Regions from separate parts of the Veillonella sp. ICM51a genome, predicted to be linked through region 1. Evidence: a T-box and tRNA genes for the amino acid it is inferred to sense, from the RefSeq annotation. Region 1 holds a T-box; the other holds one or more tRNA genes.
What was found. The T-box of region 1 lies ahead of cysS (cysteine--tRNA ligase). A T-box ahead of a tRNA ligase gene usually reads a tRNA of that ligase, here a tRNA-Cys.
Positions count from the first base shown of each region.

Region 2: it encodes a tRNA-Cys, which carries the amino acid that the T-box ahead of cysS (cysteine--tRNA ligase) is inferred to sense. The anticodon was not compared.

Region 1 is NZ_JAPX01000006.1:76,842-93,432, reverse strand. Features, by position in the region: gene rnr (ribonuclease R) at 1-569, opposite strand, end outside; gene secG (preprotein translocase subunit SecG) at 640-876, opposite strand; gene sigH (RNA polymerase sporulation sigma factor SigH) at 882-1,550, opposite strand; gene HMPREF1504_RS00840 (NYN domain-containing protein) at 1,679-2,215, opposite strand; gene rlmB (23S rRNA (guanosine(2251)-2'-O)-methyltransferase RlmB) at 2,225-2,962, opposite strand; gene HMPREF1504_RS00830 (Mini-ribonuclease 3) at 2,955-3,440, opposite strand; gene cysS (cysteine--tRNA ligase) at 3,430-4,878, opposite strand; T-box leader at 4,928-5,133, opposite strand; partial or broken gene HMPREF1504_RS00820 (bile acid:sodium symporter family protein) at 5,353-5,811, opposite strand; gene gltX (glutamate--tRNA ligase) at 5,818-7,278, opposite strand; gene ispD (2-C-methyl-D-erythritol 4-phosphate cytidylyltransferase) at 7,281-8,453, opposite strand; gene HMPREF1504_RS00805 (PIN/TRAM domain-containing protein) at 8,446-9,594, opposite strand; gene radA (DNA repair protein RadA) at 9,665-11,041, opposite strand; gene HMPREF1504_RS00795 (ATP-dependent Clp protease ATP-binding subunit) at 11,197-13,647, opposite strand; gene HMPREF1504_RS00790 (protein arginine kinase) at 13,804-14,868, opposite strand; gene HMPREF1504_RS00785 (UvrB/UvrC motif-containing protein) at 14,879-15,418, opposite strand; gene HMPREF1504_RS00780 (CtsR family transcriptional regulator) at 15,425-15,904, opposite strand; gene HMPREF1504_RS00775 (S-adenosylmethionine decarboxylase family protein) at 16,175-16,591, shown strand, end outside.
Region 2 is NZ_JAPX01000023.1:146,600-163,190, forward strand. Features, by position in the region: gene HMPREF1504_RS03805 (NFACT family protein) at 1-663, shown strand, start outside; gene HMPREF1504_RS03810 (hypothetical protein) at 737-1,201, opposite strand; gene coaD (pantetheine-phosphate adenylyltransferase) at 1,216-1,707, opposite strand; gene rsmD (16S rRNA (guanine(966)-N(2))-methyltransferase RsmD) at 1,712-2,263, opposite strand; gene HMPREF1504_RS03825 (NAD(P)H-dependent glycerol-3-phosphate dehydrogenase) at 2,333-3,331, opposite strand; gene plsY (glycerol-3-phosphate 1-O-acyltransferase PlsY) at 3,333-3,926, opposite strand; gene der (ribosome biogenesis GTPase Der) at 3,966-5,300, opposite strand; gene HMPREF1504_RS03840 (bifunctional 4-hydroxy-3-methylbut-2-enyl diphosphate reductase/30S ribosomal protein S1) at 5,416-7,314, opposite strand; gene HMPREF1504_RS03845 (1-acyl-sn-glycerol-3-phosphate acyltransferase) at 7,305-7,925, opposite strand; gene cmk ((d)CMP kinase) at 7,926-8,600, opposite strand; gene HMPREF1504_RS03855 (NAD(P)/FAD-dependent oxidoreductase) at 8,670-9,920, opposite strand; gene HMPREF1504_RS03860 (pseudouridine synthase) at 9,917-10,642, opposite strand; gene scpB (SMC-Scp complex subunit ScpB) at 10,656-11,240, opposite strand; gene HMPREF1504_RS03870 (ScpA family protein) at 11,242-11,988, opposite strand; gene HMPREF1504_RS03875 (phosphoethanolamine transferase) at 12,157-13,989, shown strand; gene HMPREF1504_RS03880 (DUF523 domain-containing protein) at 14,027-14,482, opposite strand; tRNA gene HMPREF1504_RS03885 (tRNA-Leu) at 14,550-14,638, opposite strand; tRNA gene HMPREF1504_RS03890 (tRNA-Cys) at 14,655-14,729, opposite strand; tRNA gene HMPREF1504_RS03895 (tRNA-Gly) at 14,742-14,816, opposite strand; tRNA gene HMPREF1504_RS03900 (tRNA-Phe) at 14,824-14,899, opposite strand; tRNA gene HMPREF1504_RS03905 (tRNA-Asp) at 14,905-14,980, opposite strand; gene HMPREF1504_RS03910 (MBL fold metallo-hydrolase) at 15,031-15,627, opposite strand; gene HMPREF1504_RS03915 (TrkH family potassium uptake protein) at 15,674-16,591, opposite strand, start outside.

The sequences.
Region 1 (16,591 bases):
TCTGGTTTCTTATCGCCTTCTGGCCATTTGATAATTTTTACAAGCACCTTAGCACCACTACGAGCATCTAAGGTATTATGTAAGTCAACGTAAATATCTGTTCCCAATCGTTCATCATCAGGGATGACAAATCCAAAGGAATGCTGTCTATCATAGGTACCTACAACAGTTTCATTAGCTCGTTCTATGACTTCAGTTATAACACCTTCTCGTTTATGGCGTGAATCACGAGATGTGATAATACGTACACGAACCTTATCATTATGCATAGCAGTGCCCTTATTTTGTTCTGCTATATACACATCCTCTTCATCAGGAGCAGTAATAACAAATCCAAAGGATTTTCTATATCCCTTGTAAATTCCTTCAATAAATTCTGTATCATTATTATAGGCATATACATCTTTTCGTATAAAGCTCAAACGCCCCTCTTTTAATAGTTCTCTAGCAGCATCCATAAAGGCATCCAATTCACGGCCGCCCTTAATATGACAATCCATAGCAGCATCATCGATATGATACGTATGGGGATAAATAGATTTATAAAACGCTAACACTTTTTCTTTCATATAAACACCTCCTTTGCATAATATTTATATATGCTGAAAAAAAGAAAAGCCTGCTAGGCAGGCTTTCAAATTAGAATTGGTTAATCATTGCCCCTAGAACTAAGCTCAACACAGCAAAGATAATACCTAAAATGATTGTACAGCGAGATAAGAACCCATCTAAGCCGCGTTCTTTACCGCCGAATGTAGAATCTGCCGCACCAGAAACGGCGCCGCCCATACCAGAACTCTTACTAGTTTGAGCAATTACAACAACAATCAATAAAATGGACACAATGATTTCTAAAACCATCAAAAAATTTGTCACAATAGTCATCCTTCCTGTGTAGGAGCATCTAATACACGATGTTCCAAAAACTTCTCTAATTTACGTTTAACCCTTTGTAAAGCATTATCAATCGACTTGATGCTACGATCAGTACCTTTTGCCATCTCCTGATATGATTTACCATCTAAATAGCCTTCTAACACTTGCCACTCTAAATCACTTAAAATATGTCCTATGTTTTTTTCTATATCATCTAGCTCTTCTTGGCTAATAATGAGGTCCTCTGGATTTGTACTTCGTGCTGATGAAAGCATTTCTAACAAGGTCCGTTCAGACTCTTCTGTATACACAGGTTTATTTAAAGAAATATAAGAATTGAGTGGTGCGTGTTTTTGACGCGTCGCAGATTTTATGGCCGTAATAATTTGCCGTGTAATACATAGTTCTGCAAATGCCCGAAAAGAGGCTAATTTATCATGTCTAAAATCACGAGTAGCCTTATACAAGCCAATCATGCCTTCTTGAATGATATCATCTCGATCGGCACCTACAAGAAAATAGGTACGCGCCTTAGCGCGCACAAAATTTTTATATTTATTGACTATATAGTCGATTGCAAACTCATTTTGCTCTTGTTGAGCTATGACCACAACTTGCTCATCAGTCATTTCTTTGAAATTGTAATCGGACTGTTGCATATGAAAATTGTTCATAGGTCCTCCATACAATCACATATTGTAGAAATACCAATATATGTTATTATACTTGAATTATATATGTTCTGCAATATTTATGAAATAGAATGTACTTCATACTACTACAGCAGGTCTATCTGTTGTGCTTACTTTGTACCTCTCCGTATAGCTTCTAATTTTTTAGCCACATCGGGATCTAAGTGGTCATATACCTCATTTCTCCTGAGTACCATTTGGTCACGATGATGTTTATGTGTATATTGCAAGCGTTCCTCTTGCTTGGCAAGACGCATATCATTTTGCAATTCTCTTGCTGGAATCCTAAGTCCACCAGAGCCTAATATTTGATTTTGTTCAGCCCCGTCAGAAGTAACGACGTATACATTAGTATACTTACCTTGGCGCAAGAATACTTCTCGTTCAATAAAAGAATCTGCCGTTTCACCATCATCGGTATATACTTCTATAAACCCTTTAGTGATTTCTTCGATACTCGCTATCGACTTAGTATATTTACCATCAAACACGAGTATAACCTCATAGCCTTTAAATTTACCATAGTTTAAAAGCTGATTACGTAATTCCATTCGAGCGTGTTCCAAGGATTCATTAGCCAGTTTTTTTAAACTTTGCCATGCGAAGATAACATTATACCCATCGACGATTAAAATATCCTTTAACATGTAGCACCTCTATTTTACCTTCATAGTCCGTTGTCGAACTGCTTCATACATGAGAATAGCAGCTGCTACAGATGCATTTAAAGAATTTAAATTACCATACATAGGGATGGTAACTAGGAAATCACAAGCTTCTTTTACGACACGACTAATCCCCTTACCTTCATTTCCAATAACAAGGACGGTAGGTATCGTTAAATCGGTTTCATACAAGGTACGGTCACCTTCCATATGAGCACCAAGAACCCAAAAACCTTGCTTTTGAAGCTGTTTAATCGTTTGTGTAACATTGCCAACTTGAACAAGGGGAATTTGTTCCACTGCACCAGCAGATGTTTTGGCAACCGTTGCGTTAATTGGTGCATTATGACGTTTGGGAATTAAAACCGCAGTAGCTCCCACACATTCAGCGGTCCGGATAATAGCCCCCATATTATGAGGATCCTCTACACCATCCGTTAAGATAAGCAATGGATTCTCATGATTCGACTCTTGCAGTACTTCTCCAAGGTCTTTGAATTCTACAGCATTAACAAATGCAATAACACCTTGATGAGGTACATCCGTTTCATATCGATTCATCTGTTTAACAGGTGTGGGACGAACCTCTATCCCCTTGGATTTCGCTAGACCCACGATGTCAGATAAACCCGTTTTAATTTTATCGTCACTCACTAAAATGCGTTGTATAGAACGGCCTGCTTTTAATGCTTCCTTTACGGCATTTCTGCCTACAATATAATTATCCATGTGAAAGTCCTCTTAATGTAATAGAATAGGCCTCTTTCATCAATTCATTAAGTCGATCCTGCTGACCTGTTTCATATAAGAAACCAAGGACTGCTTCAAAGGCGGTACTATTTCGATATTCCCGTACAGAACTACTCTTAGGTACATTGACATTACTATTTCGAGCTCGTCTAGCAATTGTTTGTTCATCCTCTGTAAACATTGATTCTAATTGTTCCAATACTTTTGACTGAGATTTTGCACAAATAAATTCAGTTACCAATGTATGTAGAATCTGAACCCTCGAAATACTCATTTCTACAACGCGTTGTCTAATGTACATAGAATATACAGCATCACCAATATAGGCCAACATAACAGCATCTGAAGCTAAAACTTCAGATGCTGATTTAGATACAAAAGAATGGTCCTCCGTATCTAAGAGTATTAATTTTTTAATAGCTTCTTGTTTCAGAAATTGAAATTGCTTAAATTTCACGCTTTTTCCACCGTGCTCCTGCAGGAGAATCTTCAATAGTAATGCCAATTTCAGCTAATCGGTCGCGAATACAGTCGGCAAGAGCCCATTGCTTTTGTTCACGGCATGCTTGACGAACAGAGAGAATAACATCCATCAATTGTTCGTATTCTGCTGCGTCAGCACCAGTATTACCTTCCCAAGCTTTTTCTAATACGCCAATGACCTCTGTCATAAATTTGAAGATACGTTTTACCTCTGCGATAGCATCTTGGCAAACAACGCCTTCTCTACCTGTTACAACTTGATAGTAAATATTAATTTCCTTAGCAAGACCAAACATACTAGATGTAGCTAATGCAGTATTAAAATCATCGCTCATAGCGGCTTCGAATTCTTCTTCATATTCTTTAGCTTTTTCTAATAAACGTTGAGCATCATCACAAGGGCCCGCTTCACATTTTTCAAGATATAAAAGATTTTCGATAGCAGTGCCTAATCGTTCCAAAGATTTGTTAGCTTCTTCTAAACGTTCATCGGAGAAATCCAATGGACTACGATAATGTGTGCTAAGTAAGAAGTAACGCAAAGCATCTGGACTATATTGTTCCAAAATATCTTTCACCAAGAAGAAATTGTTCAAGGATTTAGACATTTTTTCGGAATTAATCGTAATGAATCCATTATGCAACCAGTATTTTACAGAAGGATGATGACCAGAACAACCTTCAGATTGAGCAATTTCATTCTCATGATGAGGGAAAATCAAATCACTACCACCACCATGGAAATCAAATTCTTCGCCTAAATATTTTTGGCTCATAGCGGAACATTCAATATGCCAACCTGGACGACCGTTGCCCCAAGGGCTTTCCCAGAATGGTTCACCTGGCTTGGCAGCTTTCCAAAGTGCAAAGTCCATAGGGTTCTTTTTACGACCATCTACTTCAATACGAGCGCCTGCTTCCATATCATCTAATGTACGACCAGACAATTCACCATAATGATCAAATTTTTCTACGCTAAAATACACATCGCCATCTAACTCATAAGCATAACCCTTATCGATAAGAGTCTCAATCATTTTAAGGATATCAGGGATATGAGTAGATACGCGTGGGTATACATCGGCACGTTCTACGCCGAGTGCATCCATTACTTCAAAATAGCTATCGATATAACGATTAGCAATTACGTCCCATGCCACGCCTTCACCATTAGATGTATTAATAATCTTGTCGTCTACATCAGTGAAGTTTTGTACATACGTTACTTTATATCCTACATGTTTCATGTAGCGACGAATTACATCCCACGTTACAAAAGGACGAGCATTACCAATATGAGGATGATTATATGGTGTCACACCACAAACATACATCTTTGCTTCACCTGGTGTTACAGGAGTAAATACCTCTTTTTGGCGCGTCATTGTATTATAAACTGTAATTTCTCTCATCGATACTGATGCCTCCATATTCGAAAAATAAAAAAGAACCCTCATCTCATACAGAGACGATGGTCCGCGGTTCCACTCTGTTAGGCACCAATGTGGTACCCACTCATCGCATAACGGCGCGTCACCGGACAAACCTACCTATAATCGGAATGTCAGCTCATGAATGCATTTCGTCTACCTATCCTTAAACCCTCCCACCATCGGTTCTCGCTAAAAAGTTAGTTGTAGAGTACTTCTTTCAATCTTAGCTTTTAATGTATACCTATATTAAGATATAAAATAATTTTACCAATAATGCTATATAATGTCAATAATTACAAGAAAAACCTCCATCTTCAAAACCATTGAATATGTCCCTTTATCAAGGGAATTAAACATATTAAGGATTATGAAAATGGAGGTTTAACTATATATTTTATTGAAATATATTATCAATTATAAATTATTAGAACGATTTACTTAATAAGTTAATGACTAAGCTTGTTCTAACTTCTCTTTATCATCATGTTTGCGGCAAATACCGGCAAAAATAGAGCCTGTAAAATTATGAATAATCGAGAAAACAGCACCCGCTACCGCTGCTTGAGGTGTGAAATGTTTCATCGCTAGTGAAACGGATAATGCAGAGTTTTGCATAGCCACTTCAATTTGCATAGCACGACGAGATGATACATCGATGTTAAGAATTTTACAAATAAAGAATGTAACAACGTAGCCACTCAAGTTTTGTACTAAACAAGCTACAAAAATGATGAGACCTGTTTCAGCAATTTGTTTTTGGTTAACCGCTGTTACGGCTGCTAAGATAAGTAATACTGCAATAGCTGCTATGGTAGGACATACAGATTTAACAGGTTCAATTTTAGATCCAATAAAGTAATTCAATACAATACCTAAAATGATTGGAACCAATACGATTTTAACAATGGAAATGTTTTATTATTTAGTTAAAGCACCTACATTGTCTAAATGATGTAAGCATTTTTCTTTACCAAGCAATGTAACGATATTGTTTAAGTCAGGACCATGCATTTGACCAGTCAAGGCAACACGCAATGGCATGAATACAAATTTACCTTTCAAAGCAGTTTCTTTCATAACAGCCTTGATAGCCTTTTTAACAGCTTCTGGTGTAACTTCTTCCATGTCTGCTAATTTTTCTTTGAAAGCATTCAATACTGTTGGCGCAGATTCTTCGTTAAGCACTGCCTTTAACTCTTCTTCATGACCTTCTTCGAGGAATACTGTTTCCCCCATGAACATGCCTACATGATCTTTAATTTGAGCACCAAAGCTAATATGATCACGGAATGTAGAACAAAGTAATGTTAACCAATCAATATCAGATTGATTCAAGCTATCTGGAGCTAAACCAACTTCTTTTAAATGCGGCAAGCAAAGGCGGAATAATTCTTCATCGCTCAAATTTTTCATGTAATGGAAATTGATGTGGTTTAATTTATCGATATCAAATACAGCTGGGTTCTTAGCAACGCGATCCATGGAGAAGGCTTGAATCAATTCATCTTGTGTAAAGAATTCTTCTTCACCTTCTGGAGCCCAACCAAGAAGTGCCAAGAAGTTTACTAATGCTTCTGGCAAGTAACCCAATTGCTTATATTGATCAACAGATGTAGCACCATGACGTTTAGACATCTTCTTATAATCTTTGCCAAGAATCAAGGAGATATGGCCAAATATAGGAATTTCCCAACCAAGTGCTTCGTAGATAGCCATTTGACGAGGTGTGTTGGATAAATGTTCTTCCGCACGAATAACGTGAGTGATTTTCATCATGTGGTCATCCATTACAACGGCAAAGTTATATACAGGGATACCATCGGATTTTACGATTACAAAGTCACCTACACCATTGGACTCGAAGGATACATGACCACGAACCATATCATCGAATGCATAGGTTTTATTCAAAGGTACGCGAAGACGGATAGTTGGTTTTCTACCTTCTGCACGATATTTTTCTTTTTCTTCTTCTGTAAGATGGCAACAATGACCATTATATTTAGGGGTTTCACCGCGTTCCATTTGCGCCTGACGTACTTCATCAAGCCCTTCAGCTGTACAGAAGCATTCATACGCTTTATCTTCATCAAGTAGGCGTTGTGTTACTTCTTTATACAAATCAAGACGTTCTGTTTGACGATAAGGGCCATTTTCACCACCTACGTCGATGCCTTCATCCCAATTCATACCGAGCCATTGCAAAGATGCTTTAATATTTTCTTCACTTTCACGAGTAGAACGAGATAAATCTGTATCCTCAATGCGAAGTACAAACGTACCTTTTTCCTTACGTGCTAATAGCCAGTTGAACAAAGCGGATCGAGCACCGCCAATATGAAATGGACCTGTTGGACTTGGCGCAAAACGTACCTTCATAATTAAACCTCTCCTTCATATACGGAAACTACTGCCTGTGCTGCAATACCTTCACGGCGCCCGATGGCACCAAGCATTTCATTGGTAGTAGCCTTAATACTAATGCGATCTAATGGAATTTCTAAAACAGATTGTAAATTAGCCTTCATCGTATCGATGTGTGGCTTTAATTTTGGCGTTTCAGAAATAACCATAATATCTATATTATAGGCTTCTAAGCCTCTTTCTTTCAACAAGGAATTCACATGTTTTAATAAAATCATGCTAGAAATCCCTTTATATGCATCATCTTCTGGTGGAAAATAGTAGCCTATATCCTTTAAACCAGCAGCACCAAGTAAGGCATCCATCAACGCATGAATCAATACATCTGCATCGGAATGACCATCGGGGCCAACCGGTGATTCGATATGAACACCGCCCAAAATACAAGGTCTTCCTTCCTTCAATCGATGAATATCATATCCAAAACCTACGCGCATCTGTTGCTCCTTGATTCCTAAATACCGTTTAGCCACCGCTATATCGTTTGGTGTCGTAACCTTGATGTTCTCATAATCGCCATCTAAAATGTACACATCTTTACCGATATATTCAACTAAGGACACGTCGTCCGTCCCCAAATAAGCATCACGCTTAGCCGTTTCCTGAGCTTCTTTGAATATATCTTTTAGAAAACCTTGTGGCGTTTGAATATTCATCAACTCGTTACGATTCAATGTTTCTAAAACCTGTCCATCGATATCAACACGCTTAATCGTATCTGTAGATGGTACGCCTATAGTCACAGCACCATGAGTCTTGGCCCCTTCAATGACACGTTCAAATAACTCTGGCTTTGCTAAAGGTCTAGCTCCATCGTGAACGAGGACAATATCCATATCATCGCTAACCGCTTGTAAACCTGCATACACAGAATCTTGTCGCTCTTTGCCACCTGTGATAATTTTAATTGATTTTGAAAGCCCTAATGATGCAATATGCTGCTTCATATAGTCTGCTTCGCCATCAGCAACAACGAGAATGACTTCACTCACTGCTTTAACTTGTTCAATGTGACTTAACGTCCATTGAATAATCGATTTATTGCCAAGTTTAATGAAGATTTTGTTCTCATCATGACCCATCCGGCGACCTGCGCCGGCAGCTAATACAATACAGCTAACCTTACTCATGCTTACCTCCATCTACACGCGCAAAAATCATACGACCTGCACTGGTTTGTAAAATGGATGTAACCATAACCTCAACCTCTTGACCTACATACGGACGACCATCTTCTACGACAATCATTGTACCATCGTCTAGGTAAGCAACGCCTTGTTGAACCTCTTTACCTTCCTTCATTACTTGTACGCGAATCCATTCGCCTGCAATAAGGGCCGGTTTTAATACATTGGCTAATTCGTTTAAATTTAAAACCTTAATGCCTTGTACACGAGCCACCTTATTAAGATTAAAATCATTGGTCATAAGCTTCCATTGTTTCTCTAAAGCTAATCGCATCAATTTAGAATCAACTTCGTGTAGATCATCATAGTCATCTTCTACAATTTCAATAGATACAAGTTTTGCATCCTGCATTTCTTTTAAAATATCTAACCCACGACGGCCACGATTTCGTTTCATCGCATCTGCGGAGTCGGAAATAATTTGTAACTCATTTAAAACAAAGACAGGAACTACCAATGGGCCATCAATAAACCCAGTAGCGCACAGCTCCTTAATACGCCCATCAATAATAACAGAAGTATCTAATAACTTTGCAGTTGAATTTGAGTCACTGGACTTGTGAGATCCAAACATGTTGAAGCCTCTACTTTTTTTAGTCCCCGCTTCACTGCGTTTCCATTGCTTTAAATAGTTAAGATACATTTCAGGTCCCTTACGGGCCATCAAACGTACACCGCTATAGCCAAAAATGGCACTTAAGATGATTGAAATATACGGTCCAATGATAGGAACCTGATTGAATGCTGCACCAATTAAATTAGCAATAATAAGACCAAATAATAAACCGATGGTGCCTGCAATCAATTCTTGGTTAGGAATATGTGTTAATACCCGTTCCAATCGTCTAGCAATGACTAAACCTTGTTTTAAAATAAAGGACGAAATAAAATAGCCTATTAAAATACCAATTATTGTACCAAGCACAATAACTGAAATACGTGCTACAGTGAGCGACATATCTCCAAAGCTTGCAAATTGAGATACTAAATAAGGATCAATAATAGGGGCTAAATTGTCCATACCTACGTATGCGGCCGTGCCGATAAGGATAGCAATCACATACCGTAAAATGCCATAAATCATGGCATCACCTCCTTCGAATACCATAGAGTTTATACTCAATGAATTAGCCTTCTATGAACTATAACATGTATTAAGAAAATGCGAGTTGCATCGCTTGTGCAATTGACGTAACACCACGGATTTGAATAGACTTATCATCGTGCTTAATTTGCTTGTAGTTCCCTTCTGGGATAATAAACTTTGTAAAGCCCAATTTCTTAGCTTCATTAATTCGTTGTTCTATGCGTGGGATACTACGAACATTACCGGTCAATCCAACCTCTCCAAGAATCACCATGTCATGAGGCACTACGCGATTTTTTAAATTTGATACAATGGCAACGGCCATCGATAAATCACAAGCCGGTTCATTAACCTTTAACCCACCGATTACATTGACGTAGACATCCTTATTGCCCAACGTAAAGCCGCAGCGTTTTTCCAATACTGCTAGTAGCACAATTAGACGATTCAAATCATAGCCAATAGCCGTACGCCTTGGCATTCCAAAGGCTGTTGTAGCTACCAAACTTTGAACCTCTACCAGAATGGGACGAACCCCTTCAAGATAAATCATGACCGCACTACCACTTTCATCATCTGCTCGTTCAGCTAACAAGGACGCCGACGGATTAGCCAGCTCTGCTAAACCATCTTCTATCATGGTAAAAATACCGGTTTCCGATGTGGAACCAAAACGATTTTTGATAGCTCGTAATATACGGAACTGATAGGAACGTTCCCCTTCAAAATAGAGTACTACATCCACCATATGTTCAAGCATACGAGGGCCTGCAATATTGCCTTCCTTTGTTACATGACCAATGATAATGGTCGGAATATTCTGTTCTTTACAAAACCGTAATAAACGCGATGTACACTCACGGACTTGACTAACACTACCAGGTGCAGCTTCGATATCTGCAGTAAACATTGTTTGTATGGAGTCGATGACCAGTAATGATGGTTTTTGATCTAATGCGACCTCAAGAATATGGTCTAAATCTGTATCGGCTATCACATGTAATCGTTCGCTATTAATATGTAATCGTTCCGCTCTCAATTTTAATTGTAATTGTGATTCTTCGCCAGATGCATATAAAACAGTACCAACTGTATCGGCCACCTTTTGAGAAACTTGTAAAAGCAGTGTTGATTTACCAATACCAGGATCGCCACCTAATAACATTAACGCACCAGGCACAATACCGCCACCAAGCACTCTATCTATCTCCTTATATGTTGTAGGAATTCTTGATACAGCGGACATCTCAATATCTGGTAATGCCACCGGTTTAGCCGTATTGGTGCCCACCCCACGTACAGATGGTGTACGGCTGTGTTTAGTGTCTTTCACCACTTCTTCAACCAATGTATTCCATTCACCGCATTGAGGGCACTTTCCCATCCATTTGGCAGATTCAGCACCACAATTATTACAAAAGAAAACTGTTTTTACCTTTGCCATACAACCCCCATGAAAAGTAAAAGGTCATGAATGATAATTCACTCATGACCTTTTGTGCATAATTTATACTACGGTCAACTATTATCACTAATAGTATACCATTTTGACATAAAATTTTACATAAAAGACTGTATGAAAATAATATCTATTCCCAGTTAATTAGAAGCTTTTACCACAATGTGTTCATCTTCTACATCGGCCTTGATGATAGCTCCTTCAGGAGCATTACCTTGTAAAATAAGATCTGATATAGGATCTTCAATTAACCGTTGAATAGCTCGTTTCAATGGACGTGCGCCCATAGAGAAATCAGATCCTTCTTTCACAAGCAAATCCATAGCAGCTGGTGAAATTTCTAGTGATAATCCCATATCACCAAGACGTTTTACTACAGTATCCATTAAAATTGTAACAATTTGTTTTAAATCGTTTGACGTTAAAGCATGGAATACAATCATTTCATCGATACGATTCAAAAATTCAGGACGGAAATGACGCTTTACAGAATCCATAACAGATTTTTTTGCTTCCTTAAAATTAACAACACTAACATCTTCAGTGTTGCTATCAGCCTTCTTAGCTGCTAAAAATCCTAGTTCAGGTGAATCCTTGCGCAGAGCTTTAGCACCTAGATTACTCGTCATGATGATAACAGTATTTCTAAAATCAACAGTGCGACCCTGACTATCTGTTAATCGACCATCATCAAGAACCTGCAATAAGATATTAAAGAAATCTGCATGAGCCTTTTCTACTTCGTCAAGTAGAATTACGCTATATGGTTTTCGGCGAACTGCATCAGTTAATTGCCCACCTTCTTCATAGCCAACATAGCCTGGAGGCGCACCTACTAAACGCGATACCGTATGCTTTTCCATATATTCGGACATATCTAGGCGAATCATCGCCGTCTCATCACCAAATAAGGCAACAGCTAGGGCACGAGCCAATTCGGTTTTCCCAACGCCAGTAGGTCCTAAGAATAAGAATGACCCAATAGGACGTTTAGGATCTTTTAAACCAGCTCTAGCGCGGCGAACAGCCTTAGAAATGGCCACAACAGCCTCATCTTGACCAATGACACGTTTATGAAGCTCTTCTTCTAGATGTAATAATGATTCAGATTCTTCCTGTGCGATTTTAGAAACAGGAATCCCCGTCCATTGTGCTACAACAGAGGCGATATCTTCGTCAGTCACAACTAACTTAGCATCGCTATTTTCCTTAGCCGCTTTTTTCTTATCGTTGATTTCCTTTTCAATGCGCTTTTCTTCATCACGCATCTCAGCCGCCTTCTCAAATTCTTGAGCTGTTACAGCCGCTTCTTTTTCCTTTTTTACATCTGCTAATTGTGTTTCCAATGCTTTCACATCGGGTGCGGCAGAAAACACTTTCATCCGCACCTTAGATGCTGCCTCATCGACAACATCGATAGCCTTATCTGGCAAGAACCGATCCGTAATATAACGACTGGATAGTGAAACCGCAGCTTCCAATGCTTCGTCAGTAATCTTTGCCTTATGAAAGGCCTCATATCGATCGCGTAGACCCTTTAGAATTTCGAGTGCATCCTCCTCAGAAGGTTCACCGACCAAAACCGGTTGAAATCTACGTTCTAGCGCAGCATCTTTTTCGATATGCTTTTTATATTCATCCAAGGTTGTAGCGCCAATCACTTGAAACTCACCACGAGCCAATGCAGGTTTTAAAATATTTGCTGCATCCATGGCCCCCTCAGTGGCTCCAGCGCCAACTAATGTATGAATTTCATCGATGAAAATAATCATATCGTCATGTTTTTGAACTTCATCGATTGCTTTTTTCAATCGTTCTTCAAATTCGCCACGATACTTCGCACCGGCTAACATGGAACTGATGCTCAATGAAATAATTCGCTTATTGCGTAATATTTCTGGCACATTACCATTTACAATACGCTGTGCCAATCCTTCTGCAATAGCCGTTTTGCCTACACCTGGTTCACCGATAAGTACCGGATTATTTTTGGTACGACGACTCAGAATTTGAATAACCCTCGAAATCTCTTTATCCCTGCCAATTACAGGATCTATTTTTCCTTGTTTAGCCGATTCATTTAAATCTGTTCCGAAGTCAGCAAGATCACCTAATGAACTATTATCTTTCCTATCTTCCCCACTATGACTAGCGCTGTCAGAAGAGCCGAGAATTGTTCGAATCGTATCCACAATATCATTTGCACGAATATTATGATTGCGCAATATACCTACTGCTACGCCACCACCATCGCTCAACAGACCTAATAGAATATGTTCTGTTCCCACATAATTGTGGTTCATATGATTAGCCACTTCAACAGCTAACTCCAGCACATGTTTTACACGGGGAGTCATATAGACGGAACTAGCCTTCTTATTACCTCGTCCTATATGCTCTTCAACATCTTCAATAATAGTCTCTGCACTGAGACCAAGCTCATTAAGAGCCTTTGCGGCAACACTATTTTTAACCTTTATAAGCCCGATGAGTACATGCTCCGTTCCCACATAGTCATGCCCTAGTTCTAAGGCCGCTTCTTGGGCGAAGGATAACACTCGTTGTGCATCATCTGTAAATCGTTGCATCATATGTATTACCTCGTTCGCAAACATCAGTTTGCGCTCTTTATATAAACTTCATTCATGAAATGAAGGTACATTTTATCAATCTATATAAAATGTAATTTCTTGAATATCTCCATGAATAGTATTCTTAAATATCATAGAAAATAGGAAAATCACTTATTATTTTTGTGAAAGTTTTTCTCTAATAACTGCTGCTCTATAATTATCGCATTCTTGAGGACTTATCTCTTCTTTTCCCATATATTTAAGTAAAAAATTAGGTCTTGTAATAGCCACCAACTCATTAAAACTATCGTTCGACCATGCTGGTAAGATATTTAAATCTACACCTAATTGAACATCGCTTAATTTTTCTAGGGACTCCTGACCACTTATAGACCTTGCATATCGCAATATACCATAGGACCGCCACAAATGATCTTCAAGACCATCTTTATCATTGTGTACCAATGTTTGACGACATTTTCGCTCTTCTGCTATGATACCTTCTACAATTTTCGTCAATTGCTCAATGGTATCGGCTTCGCTAATGCCCATCGTACGTTGATTAGACACCTGATACATATGACCTAATGCGTCAGAACCTTCGCCATATAAACCGCGCACAGAATAGCCAAGCTGAACAATACTCCGAACAAGACGATTAATGCGTCCAGTCATTGCTAATGCAGGAAGATGAAGCATAACAGAGGCGCGTAAACCGGTGCCCACATTCGTTGGGCATGCAGTTAAATAGCCAAAAGATTCATTAAATGCAAATGGTTGCTTCTCATCAATAGCATCATCAATGCGTTCTGCATGGTGAAAAGCATCTATTAAATTCAGGCCCGCCTCCATAGTTTGTATGCGCAAATGGTCCTCTTCATTAACCATAATTGCTACCGATGCGTCATCGGATACAAGTAAGCTACGATATGGCATTTTTTCAGCCATAACAGGACTAATCAAATGTTTTTCCACAAGAATAGCACGCTCTGTATCGGATAATTTATCAAGACTAATACAGTAATAATCTTGATTGTCGGAATCTTTTAACGTAGTAACCAAACCACGTGCAATAGAATCAACATGATGTAGAGCGGCTCCATCATTTTTATTGGTAAATAATGTGTCTCTGAAATTCCGAGCTAATCGTATACGACTAGAAATAACGATATGATCTGAATCGGATGGCGTATGTTGGAGCCATTTACTAAGGGCTGCATCTAATATATTATCAAACATACTATCCTCCTCAATTTTCTTTACTATCGACCTTCGATTCTAAAGCTTTGATTTTATCTCTAATTTGAGCTGCTTCTTCAAAGTTTTCATCACCGATGGCCGTTTCTAATTGACGTCGTAATTGCTTAATTTCATATTGTGCTTTAAACACATTATGCCCTTGGTTTGGTACGCGTCCTTCATATTCAACTGACCCTTGAATGCGTTGAACCAATGATGCAATCTGATTTTTAAAAGTTTCGTAACAACTAGGACATCCAAATTTCCCAAATCGATTAAAATCTTCAAATGTATTTCCACAATTTGGACAGCGTTTCATCTGCTGTGATTGCAACATATGGTCTGGGTACACCATATTTTTGAAAAAATCATTGGAGAAAAAGTCATTGTCCCAAATATCATTGACAAAAGAACTAAATGGAGATAACTTACCATCTTTTTGTAATTTATTAGCACAGGACGAACATAAATGTTGTTCTGTTTTTTGATTATTAACGATATTTGTCATATGCACTGTTGCTTCATTTGTATGGCAATGATCGCATTTCATATGACATCACTCCTTCCGCAATGTCTCTATCATGGATGCATAAAGATTGCGAATAGCATCATTTCTAGATTCATAATCTACATGTTCAATGATGCTGGCAAATGAATTATGCATCATTTGAGCCTCGCGCTTTGTAATTTTATTATCTTGTAACAATTGAAATAAAGATTGATCAACATCGCGTAAATCGATTAACCGTTCCACGCGATTTGGACCTTCATAGATATGATAGGTTGTCACTGCTGGTACCATATTAGAAGATTCTGGTTGCAACTTACGAATTCTAATATATCCACCTAATCCACGTCTAGATTCAACATCAAATCCTCGTTCATTAGAAAAACGCGTACTCAATACATAGCTAATCTGAGATGGTGCACAATCTAATTCATCGGCCAACTCATTTCTCTTTAAAATCAATCTTTCTTGTTCTTCTGTTAATTTATTAAGTATAAATTTTTCTATTTTATCAGCTATAACGCTCATAATAACACCCCTTTATAAATTTATCTCTTAATTTGTCTTTTTGTTCTTTTAATATATTTTTATTATATTTGACTATTTGACCATTGTCAAATATAAAGTCAAATTTTTATAAATTATTATTTGACTATTACCAAAATACGTAAATTTATTACATGAATTGCCCCAACAAATCAATGTATGTACGTAAATGTTTCTACGAATAGACTAATATAAGAATTCAATGTATAATATTAAAGATATAATAACGTATGTACGAAAGAAGGTGCTACAATGGCAGATGCATTAGGTCATCAATTATTACTAGATTTATACTCTTGCAATGAAGAATCCCTCTCTTCCGCTGCAGCCGTACAAGAAAGTGTAGCTGCTGCATTTGAGTTAGCAGATATTGAATTAGACGAAATTAACTATCAAGTTATGGATGATGAAATTGTTGTTCTTGCTATTGCAAAACAATTTCATTTCACATTACATGCGTATCCGGAATTGGGTTATGTAGCAGTTGATTTATTCGCCTTCAATCGTACTCTACCACTTACACAATTTATGAAATCCTTACGTCAATCATTTGGATCTGAAAAGGTAAAAGCAACCACTGTCCAACGTGGCGATTTTGGTAACGAACGCGATATGAAACCGCGTCGCAAAACCAAAATTACAACACTTGGTCGTGTATTCCGTACACGT
Region 2 (16,591 bases), on a different contig from region 1:
GACGTACAAAATTTACTTTCAGAATCAGCAGAAACTATAACAATTCCCTTAAAACCTGAATTGACCATTGTGGAAAATGGACAATGGTATTACAAACTATATACAAAATTAAAGAATCGGATTATTAGTGGCCAATACCAACTAGACCAAAGTACGATAAAATTAGAATATTATAGAACAATCTTATACAGTTTATCTTTAGCCACAACTAGAGAATCACTAGAAGAAATACGCCATGAATGTATGGATGCAGGCATTATTAAGAAATCTAAAAAACCTCTCTCCTATAAATTGGGAAAATCGAATTACATTCATCTTGAAATCCCAGAAGGCGAGCTTTATATCGGACGAAATAACCAGCAAAATGAATACTTAACTCATCGTTTTGCAAAACCAAATGATCTGTGGTTTCATACACAGGATATTCAAGGTTCCCATCTTATTTTACGTACGAATCATGAACCTGATGATATGCTCATTTCACAAGTAGCAAAATATGCTGCCTATTTTAGCAAGGCCCGTCATTCATCAAAGGTTCCTGTAGACTATACATATATAAAAAATATCAAAAAACCACCTAAATCACCTTTAGGATTTGTGATTTTTAACACTCATCAAACAATGATTGTTGAACCAGAAAAACCACCTATGTATGAGGAATAACAAAACCCCCGATAGATACCTATCGGGGGTTTTCTCTGCAATCATTAGCATTATCTGTACTGATTACAATATATTATTGATTATCAGTTTTTTGTTCACTTTGTTGCAAGCTTTCGCGGTTTTGACGAAGGCTTTCCAACGTTTTTTCTAAATTGTTTTCTACATATTTCAATACATCACCAGCATATTGAATAGAGCTAGATTTTAACTCTTCAGAAGATTGGTTTGCAGCATTGATAATTTGATTAGCTTGTTCTTGTGCTTGCTTAACAAGTTCACTTTCAGCAGTCAATTTAGCAATGTAATCTTTAGCTTGATCGATTAATGTTTCAGCTTGACGTTGAGCATCAGCCAATACTTTATCTTTTTCGGCCACAATACGACGAGATTCATCGAGCTCAAGTGGTAAAGATTCTTGAATTGCATCGATAATACGCATAATTTCATCTTCTTCAACCATGCGTTTTGTAGTCATAGGAATACGGCTGCTAGATTCAATAAGAACCTCTAAATCTTCAAGTAATTTTTCTGTTTTCATACAATTCACTCCTATTATTTATTACCATCGATGTTAAAACGTTTTTCTAATTTTATCTTTACATCGTCAGGAACAAGTCCATCTAACTTACCACCAAATTTAGCTAACTCACGAATCCCTGTTGAGCTTACAAAAGAATATTTATTATTGGTCATAATAAACACGGTTTCAATATCATCATCCAAGTATTTTGCAAATAGAGCACGTTGAAATTCATATTCAAAATCACTAAGAGCTCTAAGCCCACGAATAATAATACTTGCATTTTTGGATTTAACATAATCGATGAGCAATCCACCTGTACAGTCGATTTCTACATTAGGAATATGCTTAACCGCATTGCGAATCATCTCAACGCGTTCTTCCATAGTAAACAATGAATTCTTATTAGGATTTGAACTTACAGCGATAATCAACTTGTCTACGAGACGACTACCGCGCTCAAAAATGTCAACGTGACCATTTGTAACGGGGTCAAAACTTCCTGGGCAAACTCCTATCCGCAAGGGTCTAACTCCTTTCACTATGTTTCACAAAATATGAAACAAGGGTGTAACCAAATTTTTGTTCCTTTATACATTCCCATTCTGGTGGCATGGTGAAAGCCTCATCTTTATGATGTTCCAAGACTAAAACACCATCATCAGCTAATGCATCATTAGCCACAACAAAATCAATAGTCTCCTGTATAAAGCCATTTTCATATGGTGGATCAGAAAAAATATAATCGAACTGCTGGTCACCTATAAAATGTTTCAATTGTGAAAGTTTCTTAGGTATGATTTGAATTCGATCCAACACACGACAATGTTCCGCATTCTCTCGAATTAATTTACCAGTTCGATAATCAACAGCAATCGCTGATTCAGCTCCACGACTGAGCGCTTCAATGGCAACTGCACCAGTACCAGAAAATAAATCTAATACACGAGTACCAAATATACCGCGATGCGCTAATACGTTGAAGATACTTTCACGAACACGATCCAAGGTGGGACGTGTATCCATCCCCTTCGGAGCTTTTATAGTATGGCCCTTTGCAGTGCCTCCGATAATTCGCATACAATCCTCACTAGATTATACTCATTAATTATAGTATATAAATACCTAAAATAAAAGTATCTTTTACAATTATGATACTTCGATTTTACTATCTCGGCCCATCAATTCTTGCAATGCTAATTGAGGGGACTTCTCTTCATATAATACCTCATATAGTGATTGTGTGATAGGCATTTCTACATGGTGTTTTATAGCCATATCACGAATAATAGATGTTGCAAAAAAGCCTTCTACCACCATATTCGTATGATTCATAATGTAGTCCATTGTTTTACCATCTGCTAGCTGTTGTCCTGCAGCACGGTTACGACTATGCTGGCTCATACAAGTAGCGATTAAATCCCCCATACCAGCTAAGCCTGCATAAGTTTCTTTTCTTGCACCGAGAGCTAAACCAAATCGAGTCATTTCATGTAGACCACGAGTTAGTAATAAAGCCTTACAATTATCTCCAAGAGACAATCCATCAACTATACCAGCAGCCAAGGCTATTACATTTTTAGTAGCTCCTGCTAATTCAACACCAATATAATCGTCACTCGTATATATACGAAATTCTTTACTGTGTAATGCCTGTTGTACCTTTTTACCTATGTCCATAGATGTCGTACCTACTACGGCTGCAGCAGGTAAGTTTCTACCAATTTCCTCAGCGTGATTAGGACCGGATAAAACAGTTAAATGGCATCCGACAGAGGATAATTCCTCCTTCATGACTGTAGTCAATAACTTACCACTTTCCCGTTCTACACCTTTAGAGCATAACACGTATATTTGATCTTTGTGAGCATATCTTTTTAAATTCTGTAAAGCTGTGCGCACATGAATAGATGGTGTAACAATCAATACAATATCAGCCTGCTCAATAGATGTTTGTAAATCAGAACTAATGATGAGTTCATCAGGCAATATAACACCAGCTAAATATGACTTATTTTCCCTGTACTTAATAAGTTCATCCTTAAACTCTGAACGTCTGCAATATAAGGTTGTATCATTTCCGGCCACTACAGATTTAATAGCAAGAGCTGTCCCCCAACTACCAGATCCGACGATGCAAACTTTCATATTACTCTCCTTTTTTAACGCGTTCTACCTTTAATTCTTTACCAGCTAGTAAACGAGAAATATTTTCTCGATGACGTATGATAACAAACAATGCAGCTAGCGCACCAAATCCTACAAACCACCAGGATTCACCCATTACATACATCAATACAGGAACAAGCGCAGCCGCTACTATAGAACCTAGAGAGACTAATTTAGTGAAATATACAATGATGCCCCAAATAGCAAAACAAATAACTGCAACTATTGGAGATAATGCAATGAGTACCCCCAAACCAGTTGCAACACCACGGCCACCTTTAAAGCCAAGAAATACTGACCAATTGTGTCCAACCATGGCCAAAATACCACCTAGAATCATGTACATGGGATTTAAATGGGAAAACAAAAATACCCCAATGGCGCCCTTTAACGCATCACAGAAAAATACAGGAAGCGCTGCCTTTAAACCAATAACACGATATGTATTTGTAGCACCTATATTTTTGGATCCATATAGACGGACATCTGTATTGAAAAATAATTTACCAATAATGAGTCCGCTAGGAATTGAACCGATTACATAGGCTAATAACGCATACCCTATAATAGGCATAAAATCATTCACAACTCTCACCCTTACCCTTTGTACTTATTACTCTTCATCTTCACGTTTTTTACCGCGAAGAATTAATCGAATTGGAGTCCCTTCAAAACCAAAACTTTCACGTAAACGATTTTCCAAGAAACGCATATACGAGAAATGAATTAATTCGGGTTCATTTACAAAAAGAATAAAGGTAGGCGGTTTAACACTGGCTTGTGTCATATAGTAAATTTTTGGAATTCTACCATTACGGGATGGAACTGGATTTACAGTTTGAGCATCTTGTAGTAATTGATTTAATGTACCAGTAGAAACACGACGATATTGTTGTTCTGATACGAATTTAAGCATATCAGCTAAACGATGAATACGTTGTTTTGTCAATGCAGAAGCAAATAGAATTGGTGCAAATTGCAAGAATCCTAATTCATCATAAATGTCTTCAGTATATCTCAATGTAGTTTTATCATCTTTTTCTACAAGATCCCACTTATTAACTACAATAATAACGCCCTTACCGGCTTCATACGCATAACCGGCAATTTTTTTATCTTGTTCTGTAACGCCATCAACGCCATCTAATACAAGTACAACAATATCAGAGCGATCAACGGAACGAAGAGAGCGAACAATGCTGTAACGTTCAACAGCTTCATCAATCTTGGATTTACGTCTCATCCCTGCCGTATCGATGAGTACGAATTTTTGATCCCCATGTGTCCAGTGCGTATCAATAGAGTCCCGAGTAGTGCCAGCTACATCGGAAACGATAACGCGATCTTGACCTAACAGTGCATTAGTCAAAGATGATTTACCTACATTAGGACGACCAATGATGGCCACATGAATGGTATCTTCCTCATCTACATTAGTTCCTACAGGTGGGAAATGTTTAACCGTATCATCTAATAAATCACCTAGATTCATTAAATTCTTTGCAGAAATGCCAATTGGATCACCAAGTCCCAAATTATAAAACTCATAAATATTAGGTTCTTGATTTACACTGTCAATTTTATTCACTACAAGGACTACTGGTTTTCCACTAGTACGTAAAATATTGGCCACTTCTTCATCAGCCGGTACAATACCTTGCTTGCCATCAACCACAAAGAGGATTACATCAGCTTCTTCAATAGCGAGTTCAGCTTGTAAACGCATCATTTTAGGAATAACATGGCTGTTCTCTGTTACAAACTCGATACCACCTGTATCAATCATTGTAAACTCACGATTAAGCCATTCTGCATCGAAGTAAATTCTATCTCGTGTAACGCCAGGTATATCCTCGACGATAGAAATTCGTTTATTAACAATGGCATTAAATAATGTAGATTTACCTACATTTGGACGACCAACTACGGCCACTAATGGTTTTGCCATACTTTCACCTCTTTTATTATCTATATACATCACTTCATTTTATCATATTAAAGGGAATGTACGCAAAAAGGCTAATCAAGGAAAACCTTGATTAGCCTCATTAAAAGATTCTGAATTATTCAGCGTCTTCTTCTGTTTCTTTTGCTTCCATCAACTCAGTCAAAGCCAAGCCCAATTTCTTTTCATCTTTGTTAAGAGAAATGATTTTAACTTCAACTTCTTGACCACGGTTCAAGTAATCTTCAACTTTAGCATTACGTTGTTTTGTAATTTGAGAAATGTGAAGTAAACCTTGAATATCATCGTTAACAGCTACAAATGCACCGTAAGCTACCAAACGAACAACTTTACCAGTGATTACATCACCAACGTGTAAAGTTTCTTCAGCAACATCCCATGGGCTCTTAGTTAAAGCTTTTAAGGACAAGGATAATTTGTTGCTTTCAGGGTCGAAGGATTGTAATTTAACTTCGATTTCTTGGCCAACGGAAAGAACATCTTCCACTTTTTTAATTTTTTGCCAAGAAATGTCGGAAATATGAAGTAAACCTTCAATACCACCGATATCTACGAATGCACCATAAGGCATGATTTTACGAACGATACCTTTATAGTTTTCACCAACGTTGATATTTTTCAATGCTTCAGCTAATTTTGCTTGACGTTCCACTTCAAGTACTGCACGGCGAGAAAGAACCAAACGGTTTTTCTTTTCGTCGATTTCAAGAACTTTTGCTTCAAATTCAGTACCAACCAAGTTGTCCAAAGATTTTACGAAATGCACATCACCTTGGGACAATGGAATGAAACCACGAAGGGATTTTACTGTTACCACCAAGCCAGCTGGGATAGCATCGATACCTTTACATACGATAGGTTCGTCTTTTTCTTGAGCTTCGATAACATATTGCCAATCTTCATCTTTAGCCAAACGAGTCATGGAAAGATAAATAGGATTATCTTCTTTGATGTGGTTCATGATAACTGCTTTAATTTCATCACCATTTTTCAACACATCTTTGGCAGAGTTTGGTGCTGGATAAGAAATTTCAGTTCTATTCAAAATTGCTTCAGTTTTGTAGCCAAAAGATACCCATGCGCGTTCATCTTCAACTTGTACTACTTGACCTTCTACAACGTTTCCTTTCTTAAATTCTTCTTGACCTTCTGCTGCTAATAATTCTGCAAAATCTTTCATTGTCTCAATGACCTCCTTAATAATCCAGTCGGGAGTCGATGCTCCTGCTGTTACTCCTACCGTCTGTACTCGGTTAAACCATTCCAGTTGTAATTCAGTAGAAGTTTCAATGTGATATGTTGTACATCCAACGTCTCGACAAACCTCTGCCAATCGATTCGTATTGCCGCTGTTCTTACCACCTATCACAATCATAAGATCTACGTTACGAGCTAATTCAACGGCAGAATTCTGACGCTCCTGAGTTGCATTGCATATCGTTTTGAAAATCTTAAGATTCTTAGATTTTTTCTCTAATATCTCTATTATACTGTTAAATTTGAATTGTGAAAAGGTCGTTTGAACAACTACACCCATTTTTTCAACAACTTGTAGATTTTTGGCGGATTCTTCATCTTCGATGATTATTCCTTTGTTATTCGCCCATAAATTAATACTTTTAACCTCAGGATGGTTTTTTTCGCCCAATATAACCAGTGTCATACCATCTTCGATAACAGATTTTGCATCTTGTTGAGCTTTTTTCACATGTGGACAAGTGGCATCCAAAATGTTTAAGCCTTTCTCTTCTGCTTCTTCGTATATTGCAGGGCCCACACCATGAGACCGAATAATCATAGTTCCCTCATCAATATCCGACACCTCTTGAATCGGGCTAACACCTTTACTCTCTAAACGACCAACTACTTGTGGGTTATGAATGATAGGACCCAATGTATAGCTTTTACCATCGCTATCAGCAGCTTCATTAGCCATTTCAACAGCTCGTTTTACGCCATAACAAAAGCCATGATTTTCAGCTAAAATTATTTCCATAACGTCTCCTCTATGCGATTTTTATGATAGGAATCAATCATGCGTTGAATTTCACCCTTTACGCAATCATTAACCTCTTTAATAGCCTCAGGTGTCGGTTTAGCTTTACTAACAGGTACCTGTTTACCAATGATGCAAGCAACTTGGTTTCTCTTCATATTATGAGAACCGATAATGGCAACTGGGGTAATACCAATTCCTGTACGCAACGCAATGGATGCGGCCCCATCGTGAAAGCGTCCTAATTTTCCATTCTTTTGACGATTACCTTCTGCAAAAATTCCTAATACTTTATTATTCTTTAATAGTCCTAAAGCATGACGAATTGCTATTTTATCTATAGCTCCACGATTTAAAGGGAATGCACCAAGCCAGGTACAAAAAAATCTTGAAATTGGATTTACAAATAATTCCTGTTTTGCCATAAAGTGTACGTGCCTAGGCAATGCATAGCCACAAATAGGTGGATCGTTATTACTTAAATGATTTGGCACCACAATAACCGGACCTTCCATAGGGAAATTATCGCGACCATAAACCTTTAATCCATAGCCGACTTTATAGCGCAACCAAAAGGCAGTTCGCCAAAGCCATGTAGAAAATTTGTTCATTTAGATTCGCTCCTGTACTAGATGTAATATATGTTCTACAGTTTCATCAAATGTCATTTCGCTAGAATCGACCAATACAGCATCCTCTACCTGAATCAATGGAGATTCCTTTCGATTCTTATCCATATCATCACGTTGCATAACACTGTCTTTAATATCCTCTAAAGTTTGTTCGTTAACTGTACCCTTCACTTCTAAGTACCGGCGCATAGCACGAGCCTCTACAGAAGCGGTTAGATATATTTTTAATTCCGCATTAGGTAATACAACGGAACCAATATCACGTCCATCCAATATAACGCCACCAGCTTCTGCCATAAGTCGTTGTCGTTCAACCAAATATTGACGCACCCCTTTATATGAAGCCACTATAGATACAGCATTGTTCACTTGTGGCGTTCTAATAAAATCAGTCACATCTTGACCAGCAATAAAAACCTTACATGAATCATCACTGGCCTCCATAGTAAGATCTAATTCTGGTAATAATGCTTCCACTGCCTTTTGATTATTTACATCAATATGATTATGCAATACAGCCCATGTAACAGAACGGTACATAGCACCTGTATCGATATAAAGATACCCCAGTTTTTTTGCCACTATTTTAGAAATAGATGATTTTCCAGCGCCTGCTGGGCCGTCAACAGCAACGGCAATTTTATGTGTATTCATAAGTCCCTGTATCACTTTCACAAATTATATAAAATATACTATTTAATCATACAGCGTAAAATGTCTCTATTAAAACGCCTCAGGGTGAGTTATATGCATAGCTGCTACATATCCTGTAGAAAAGGCAGCCTGTAGATTATATCCACCTGTAAAAGCATCAATATCCAATACTTCACCTGCACCATATAAACCTTTAACCAACTTAGATTCCATAGTTTTAGGATTAAATTCTTTAAGAGAAATACCACCAGCAGTAACAATTGCCTCTTCTACAGGACGTAATCCTTTCACGGTAAGAGGCATATGTTGCAACATATAACCGATTTGTTGTCGTTCTTCCTTTGAAATCTGATTAATCGGTTTTTGTGGATCAATACCGGCCAATTCAATAATTAATGGTATTAATCGACTTGGTAACAAATCTTTCATCCCATTAATTAATTGTTTCTTAGAATAGAGATCAAAATCTTTTTGTAATCGTTTATCTAATATCTCTGGAGATAATGCAGGTTTTAAATTGATATCTAAACCTATAGTGCCGATATTTTTTTTGCGCATCAATTTTCCCACCGTATGACTAAGGGATAAAACGATAGGACCGGTAATGCCAAAATGGGTAAACATCATTTCCCCAAACATCTTGGCTTGTACCTTATTCTTAGCAACTACAGACAATTCAACATTCCGTAGGCTAAGCCCCATTAAATCTTTTACCCAGGACTCTTCCGTTACAATCGGTACTAAAGATGGACGGATATCGGTAATCTTATGGCCTACTTGAGCCGCCAACATATATCCATCACCAGTAGAACCGGTAGCAGGATATGATTTACCTCCCGTAGCAATAACCACGGCATCAGCGTGATAGGTTTCTTTGTCTGTCACAACACCGGTGACAACACCATCATCAACCAAAAGTTTCTTAACTGGTTCCTCAAGATGAACATCTACACCATAGTGTTTCATAAGCTTCATAAAGGTATTTCGTACATCCAGTGCAGAATCTGAAGCTGGAAATACGCGGCCACCTCGCTCTACCTTAGTTTCTAAACCAGCGTCGTGTAATAACTGCAACAAATCTTCATTGGTAAAGCGCTCGTAAGCACCATATAAAAACTTACCATTGCCCGGTGTATTTTTAATAAAATCAGACATATCACAAGCATTCGTAATATTGCAGCGTCCTTTGCCGGTAATGCCCATCTTTTTACCAACATAGTTCATTTTTTCGAGAAGCGTTACCTTTGCCCCTTCTCGACCAGCAATGACAGCAGCCATTAGCCCTGCTGCACCACCTCCGATTACAACGACGCGCTTCATTTAGAAGCTCCTAGCGCTTTAAGTGCACTTACTTCACGTTGTGTCAATTGACGAACACCACCGCGCTTAACACCACTTAATGTTAATCCACCATAAGCAATACGTTTTAAATTATGAATTCGGTAACCAAAATGTTCAAACATACGACGTACTTGTCTATTACGACCTTCATGAATAGTAATTTCTACTTCGTGAACCCCATTGTGGTCATCAAATCCTAAATCTACAAGTGTAGCAGGTGCTGTCACACCATCTTCAAGAGGCACACCATCGGCGATAACCTGTAAATCTGTATCATTTACACGCCCCTTAATACGAACTTCATATGTCTTTTCAACGCCTTTAGATGGATGTGTAAGGTTCTGAGCTAGTTCTCCATCATTTGTTAAAAGCAATAAACCTTCCGTATGTAAATCAAGTCGTCCAATTGGATAGATACGGCGTTTTTCATTTTTAATATAATCCATTACAGTTTCTCGTCCTTGTGGGTCTGTAACAGATGTAATAACACCTTTCGGTTTATTCATTAAATAATACACAGGTTTTTCCACGGCTAATAATTGTCCATCAACCATGACCTTATCTTTCATAGGATCAACCTTAACCCCCAGTTCCGTCACTTTACGGCCATTGACACGTACCTTACCAGACGCAATTAATTCTTCTGCCTTACGACGAGAAGCTACACCACAGCTGGCGATAAATTTTTGTAATCGTTCCATATTATATCCTTTTCTATATGTTCTCTGTTCCATCCTCATTAGGAGATTCTATTAAGCTTTCATCTTTCACACTGTCTATTGATACACCTGACATATCAGACTCTGCAGTATCTAGCTCTTTGTGCAAATCATCAATTGAAGTAACACCTGTACTTCGCAGAAATTCATCAGTTGTGCCATACAGAATAGGGCGACCTACCGTATCCTTATGACCCAACTCAGCAATTAATGAGCGAGACAATAATTGTTTAATTACCTTGTCGCTATTAACACCGCGTACCTCTTCAATTTCAGCTTTTGTAATTGGTTGTTTATATGCAATAACCGCTAGTGTTTCCATAGCTGCATTAGATAATTTATCCTCTTTTTTACGTATATGACCAATATACATAGCCGATTCTGGTGCACTTACCAGTTCCACACCAGCAGCAGAGATTCGCACGCGAATACCGCGTTTATGGGATTCTAAATCAGATGCTAAGTAATCTATCAATGTCAAGCTATCTTGTTTTGAAAGCTTAAATATATCTTGAATGACATCAATAGAAATAGGTTTAGCCGCAGAAAACAATACCGCTTCTAAATCTGATATGCCCATGCTACTCCTCCTCTACTTGTACATCCCGTTCACCAATGATAGGTGCGGTAAAAATAATATCATCATTTTCGTAAAACATGACTAATTCTTGTTGTTTTAAAAGTTCTAGTACAGCCATGAATATAGTTACCATACCACTTTTAGATTCTATAGCAACAAGTAGCTCACGAAACGCCAATCGTTCACCACGCCTTGCACGACTCGCTAAGGATACGATCATATCCTCTAAGCTATATGCATCTTTCTCAACAGTTACTTGACGAACCTGTTGTTCATCTTCAGATTCAACGGTCTTATGTAATACAGAATAGAATATATCATATAATTTAGATAGTTCTAAATTATAATAACTATCTAAACCTAATACACTCGTTTCCTCAGGGCGACTAAACACATTCGACTCAACCGATGCTTTTTCCATTAATAGCTGAGTAAAATCTTTTATCTTTTTAAACTCTACTAACTTAGCCACTAATTCATCTCGTGGATCTTCGCTTTCATCTGGTTCCGGTTCAACCTTAGGTAATAGCATACGGGACTTAATTTGTAATAATGTAGATGCCATTACAAGGAATTCACTACTATAATGGATATCAAAATGATTCCAATTATCTAAGTATTCTAAATATTGGCTTGTAATTTCAACGATTGGGATATCCGTGATTTCAATTTTATGTTTTTCAATTAAATGTAAAAGTAAATCGAGAGGTCCCTCGAATACATCCAATTTATAATTATAGTCCCCCATGAATCCCCATTCCTTAACGATACTATTTCATAACTATATAATTATATCGTAAATCGAAAATTTCTTCTACGTTCACCATATATAATTGTATTTTTTAGTATTCTTTGTTATCTTATAATGTGAAGAAAATTATATATTTGTTGTAATCTCCTTTAGAAAGGATACATTATGTTGTCATCAATGAAATCATTGATTCAAAATCCTATTTTGCGCTTTGGCATTATAGGCATAGTGCTCTACATTGCACTATTTTTTATTTATGAACCTATCACATTAGGACTCGATGTAGAGGATATTACAATCCTTGCGGTACCGACCATGGTTGGTATGTTTTTATTCCAATACTTTATGAGTTGTACCGTATTTCATCGTGCGTTCTTAGGATATGGTTTAGTAGGCTTACTATGGGGACTCACATTTCCATTATTATTTCATTGGTCTTATGTAAAACCTCTATATTTCTATGAATTTGCCAATGATTTTCTATTCGGCTTACTTCTATTTATGGGGCTTTCAGGTATCCAATATTTGGTATCCCAAACGGGACGTCTACAGAAATTAACATCAGCTATACTAGCTTTATTCTCTTCGTTCCTTAGTCTTATTCCATTATTACAAATTGGTTATTATATAACCACCTGGCACTGTTTAACACCAGCAAGCCTATTGGCCGTATACATGACAAATCCTGAAGAAGCCTTTGGATTCTTAAAAAATGCTGCTGGTATTCCCGGCCTTATTGCTATCGTCATAGGCCTCATTTTATGGACACTCTTCCTATATTGGTGCAACCTAGGTATGAAACGAGTTGTCGATTTTAATACAACACGGCCTTTGCGATTAGGTGTACTCATCGCATCCATGGTAGCATTTATCGTATATGTACCATTCTTCTTATTTCCTCAAACATGCATCGTAGCCAATTGGACGGCTGCTGGTAATTATGTTAAAGAAATGCAACAATACAACGATAATCACCATCTTGTATTTGATTCATTCAATTTGGATACAAAGGATACGACACCTACTAAAGCGCCTGGAACTATCATTCTCGTTATCGGCGAATCCAGTTCCCGTGACTATATGAAGGTCTACAATCCAAAATTCCAATACGATGACACGCCTTGGCAAGAGGATATGCGCGATCACAATAAAGATTTTATCTTCTTTAATCATGCATACTCTTCCTACGTACAAACAGTACCAACCTTAGAACGTGCCCTTTCAGAGCGCAATCAATATAACGACCGACCATTCTTAGATTCTGCTAATATTTTGGATGTAGCTAAAAAAGCAGGTTACACCACATCGTGGTTCAGTAACCAAGGCGTATTTGGCGAATACGATACAGCTATTTCTTTGATGGCTAAAACGGCGGATACTACAAAGTGGGCTCACGAATCCTATGGCTTCTCTGATTTATATGATGAAGCATTATTGCCATTGTTAAAAACAGCTGATCCAAGTAAAAATAATTTTATCGTAATTCATATTATGGGCAGTCATATTTATTATAATGACCGCTATCCGCATGAATTCAGTAAATGGAAAAAAGGTCCCAATCCTGAAGGTATCGAGGCTTATGCTAATAGTCAGCTCTATACAGATTGGTTGTTACAACAAATCTACACCTATGGTAAAGATAATTTAAATCTTCAAGCTATGGTTTACTTCTCTGATCATGGTGAAAGCGTTGACAAGTCCCACAATCCAGACACCTTTGATTTTGTGATGACTCACATTCCATTCTGGATGTACTTATCGCCTCAATATCGTGCAGCATATCCTCAAACGGTATCAGCACTCGATAGTCATGAACATCAATATTTCACAAATGATTTATTGTACGATACATTAGTTGGTCTCATGCATGCACCAAACAGTCGTTACGATAAAACAAGAGACTTTAGTAATAGTGCTTATCGATTTAATTTACACAATTTAACAACACTATTAGGTGAACAGCCATTAACAAATGACCCAGTTAATGCAGGTCAATAACATACACTAATGCAACAATAGCGACGATTGATACATATCAATCGTCGCTATTGTGCTTTATAAGATCCTGTACATTCTTTTCCGTATATATTTGTATATTATGTTGTAATAAAAACTCAGACGTGACACCAACCCCATTTACGAGGGTTCTAGTAAATGTACCGTCATATATTTCACCATATCCACAGCTTGGACTCTTAGCCTTTAGTAAAGCACACAAACAATTTTTATCTATAGCAATTGCTAAAGCTAATTCTGCACCACGTTTAAATTGTTCTGTAACATCTATACCATTTCTCGTTTGGACTCGATTACCTATCCGCTCCGCTGGGGGTCTTGGTGTTAAAAGCCCACCCAGTACCTCAGGACATACTGGTATAAGATTATAGAGACTCTTAAGCTCTTCCAAACAGTCTATTTTGTTATGGACACCATCATAACGGCAACAAACACCGCAAAGACATTCACTAATCAACAGATTCGGTTTACTCACGTTATATACCTACGCGTAAATACAGTTAAAATTATATACAAAAAAAGACTAACCGAAGTTAGTCTAATGGTGCCGAGGACCGGAATCGAACCGGTACGGTTATTTCTAACCGACGGATTTTAAGTCCGTTGCGTCTGCCTGTTCCGCCACCCCGGCATGGGTAACGATTTTGTGGAGGCGGCACCCAGAATCGAACTGGGGAATAAAGGTTTTGCAGACCTCTGCCTTACCGCTTGGCTATGCCGCCATATAAAATTAGTGGAGCGGGAAACGAGATTCGAACTCGCGACCCCCGCCTTGGCAAGGCGGTGCTCTACCGCTGAGCTATTCCCGCATGTACATGGTGCCTCAGGACAGAATCGAACTGTCGACACACGGATTTTCAGTCCGTTGCTCTACCGACTGAGCTACCGAGGCATGAATGGCGACCCCGATCAGATTTGAACTGACGATCTTCGCCGTGACAGGGCGACATGTTAACCGCTACACCACGGGGCCGTATCCAAAGTACTTGCTTAGTATATCTGTTATCAGAGTTTTTGTCAACACTATATGTGTAAATTCTTGATGAAGTTTTTTTCATCTCCCAAAATAGTGCTCTCCCTATGTCCAGGTTCTACTAATAATGCATCATCTAACTCCATTATTTTACATAAGCTTTTACGTAAAGCTTTAGCATTGCCATTATAGTTATCACTATTCCCCACATTTTGTTTAAAAATAGTGTCACCTGTAAATAGATGACCTTCTATTTCAAAACATACTGAACCCGCACTATGACCCGGTGTATGATACACCCGTATATGAAATGGTCCGATATTTAGTATACCTTCTTGCAAAGGAATACATTGAGTGAACATTTTTTTCTTGTATACACTTGGTCGACGACGAATCAATTGCAATAATTCATGATCTCCATCATGTAGATATGCAGGTATATTATAATGTCCACAAATATCATCAAGAGCCGACACATGGTCACAATGACCATGTGTTAATAAAACCGCAATTGGTTTAGAATCTCCTACCATCTCAATTATATGTTTACTATGAAATCCAGGGTCAATTATGAGAGATTGATTGTCTTTTTTTAATACATAACAATTTGCCTTATACAAGCCTAATGGGCGTTTTATTATTTCCATTACACAATCCCTCCCCCATAACTAATGCAGTATACAATATAAACTTCTATAAAATTCTATATCGTTTTGTAGTATCTTTTTTAATAAAATACCCTTCCCAGAATTGTGGATGAAGCATGACTAGAATCGTAAATAATTCCAAACGACCTAATAGCATATCTACAATAGCCACACCTTTTGCACCTAATGGCAATAATGCAAAAGAATCAGTTGGTCCATAACCACCAAAGGCTAAACCTACATTACTTTGGAATGCGGTGACTATTTGGAGTGCATCACCTGTAGATAAACCAAAACATGTCATAAGAAATACGGATATAACATAAATCATTAAATATAGAAATATAAATTGTTGCGTCATATGCACCCATTTATCTGGTAATGGCTTTCCATTGATTCGTACAACTTGAACCATATCTGGATGTATGGCTTTTCTCAAATAAATGATACTACTCTTAATTAATATAATGAGACGAATAATCTTAACGCCACCGGTCGTAGATCCACTACACCCTCCAAAAAAACTGGCTATAAATAACATCATTTGAGCCGCAGCAGGCCATAGATCGTAATCAGATACGGCAAAACCACTGCCCGTTTGTATTGATACTAAGGTAAAGGCTGCATCTTGAAAAACTTGTCCTATATCCATAGAATTAGATTGAAAATATAAGGATATAAAGGTGATAAGAATACCAATAACTAATACAAGCCAATACATACGCGTTTCAAAATCAGAGAATAACGCTGAGAATCCCTTTTGAATTACATTATAATATACGGCAAAGTTGCCACCTGCAATGATCATAAATAGTATAAATACAACACATATATATGTATTTTGACTATATAAAAAAGTACCTGCAGTAGTTGGCGTTAATCCACCAGTAGCAATAATAGAAAATGCATAATTCAATGCATCAAAAGGATCAATACCACCTAAGCAGAGCATGATAAAACAGAT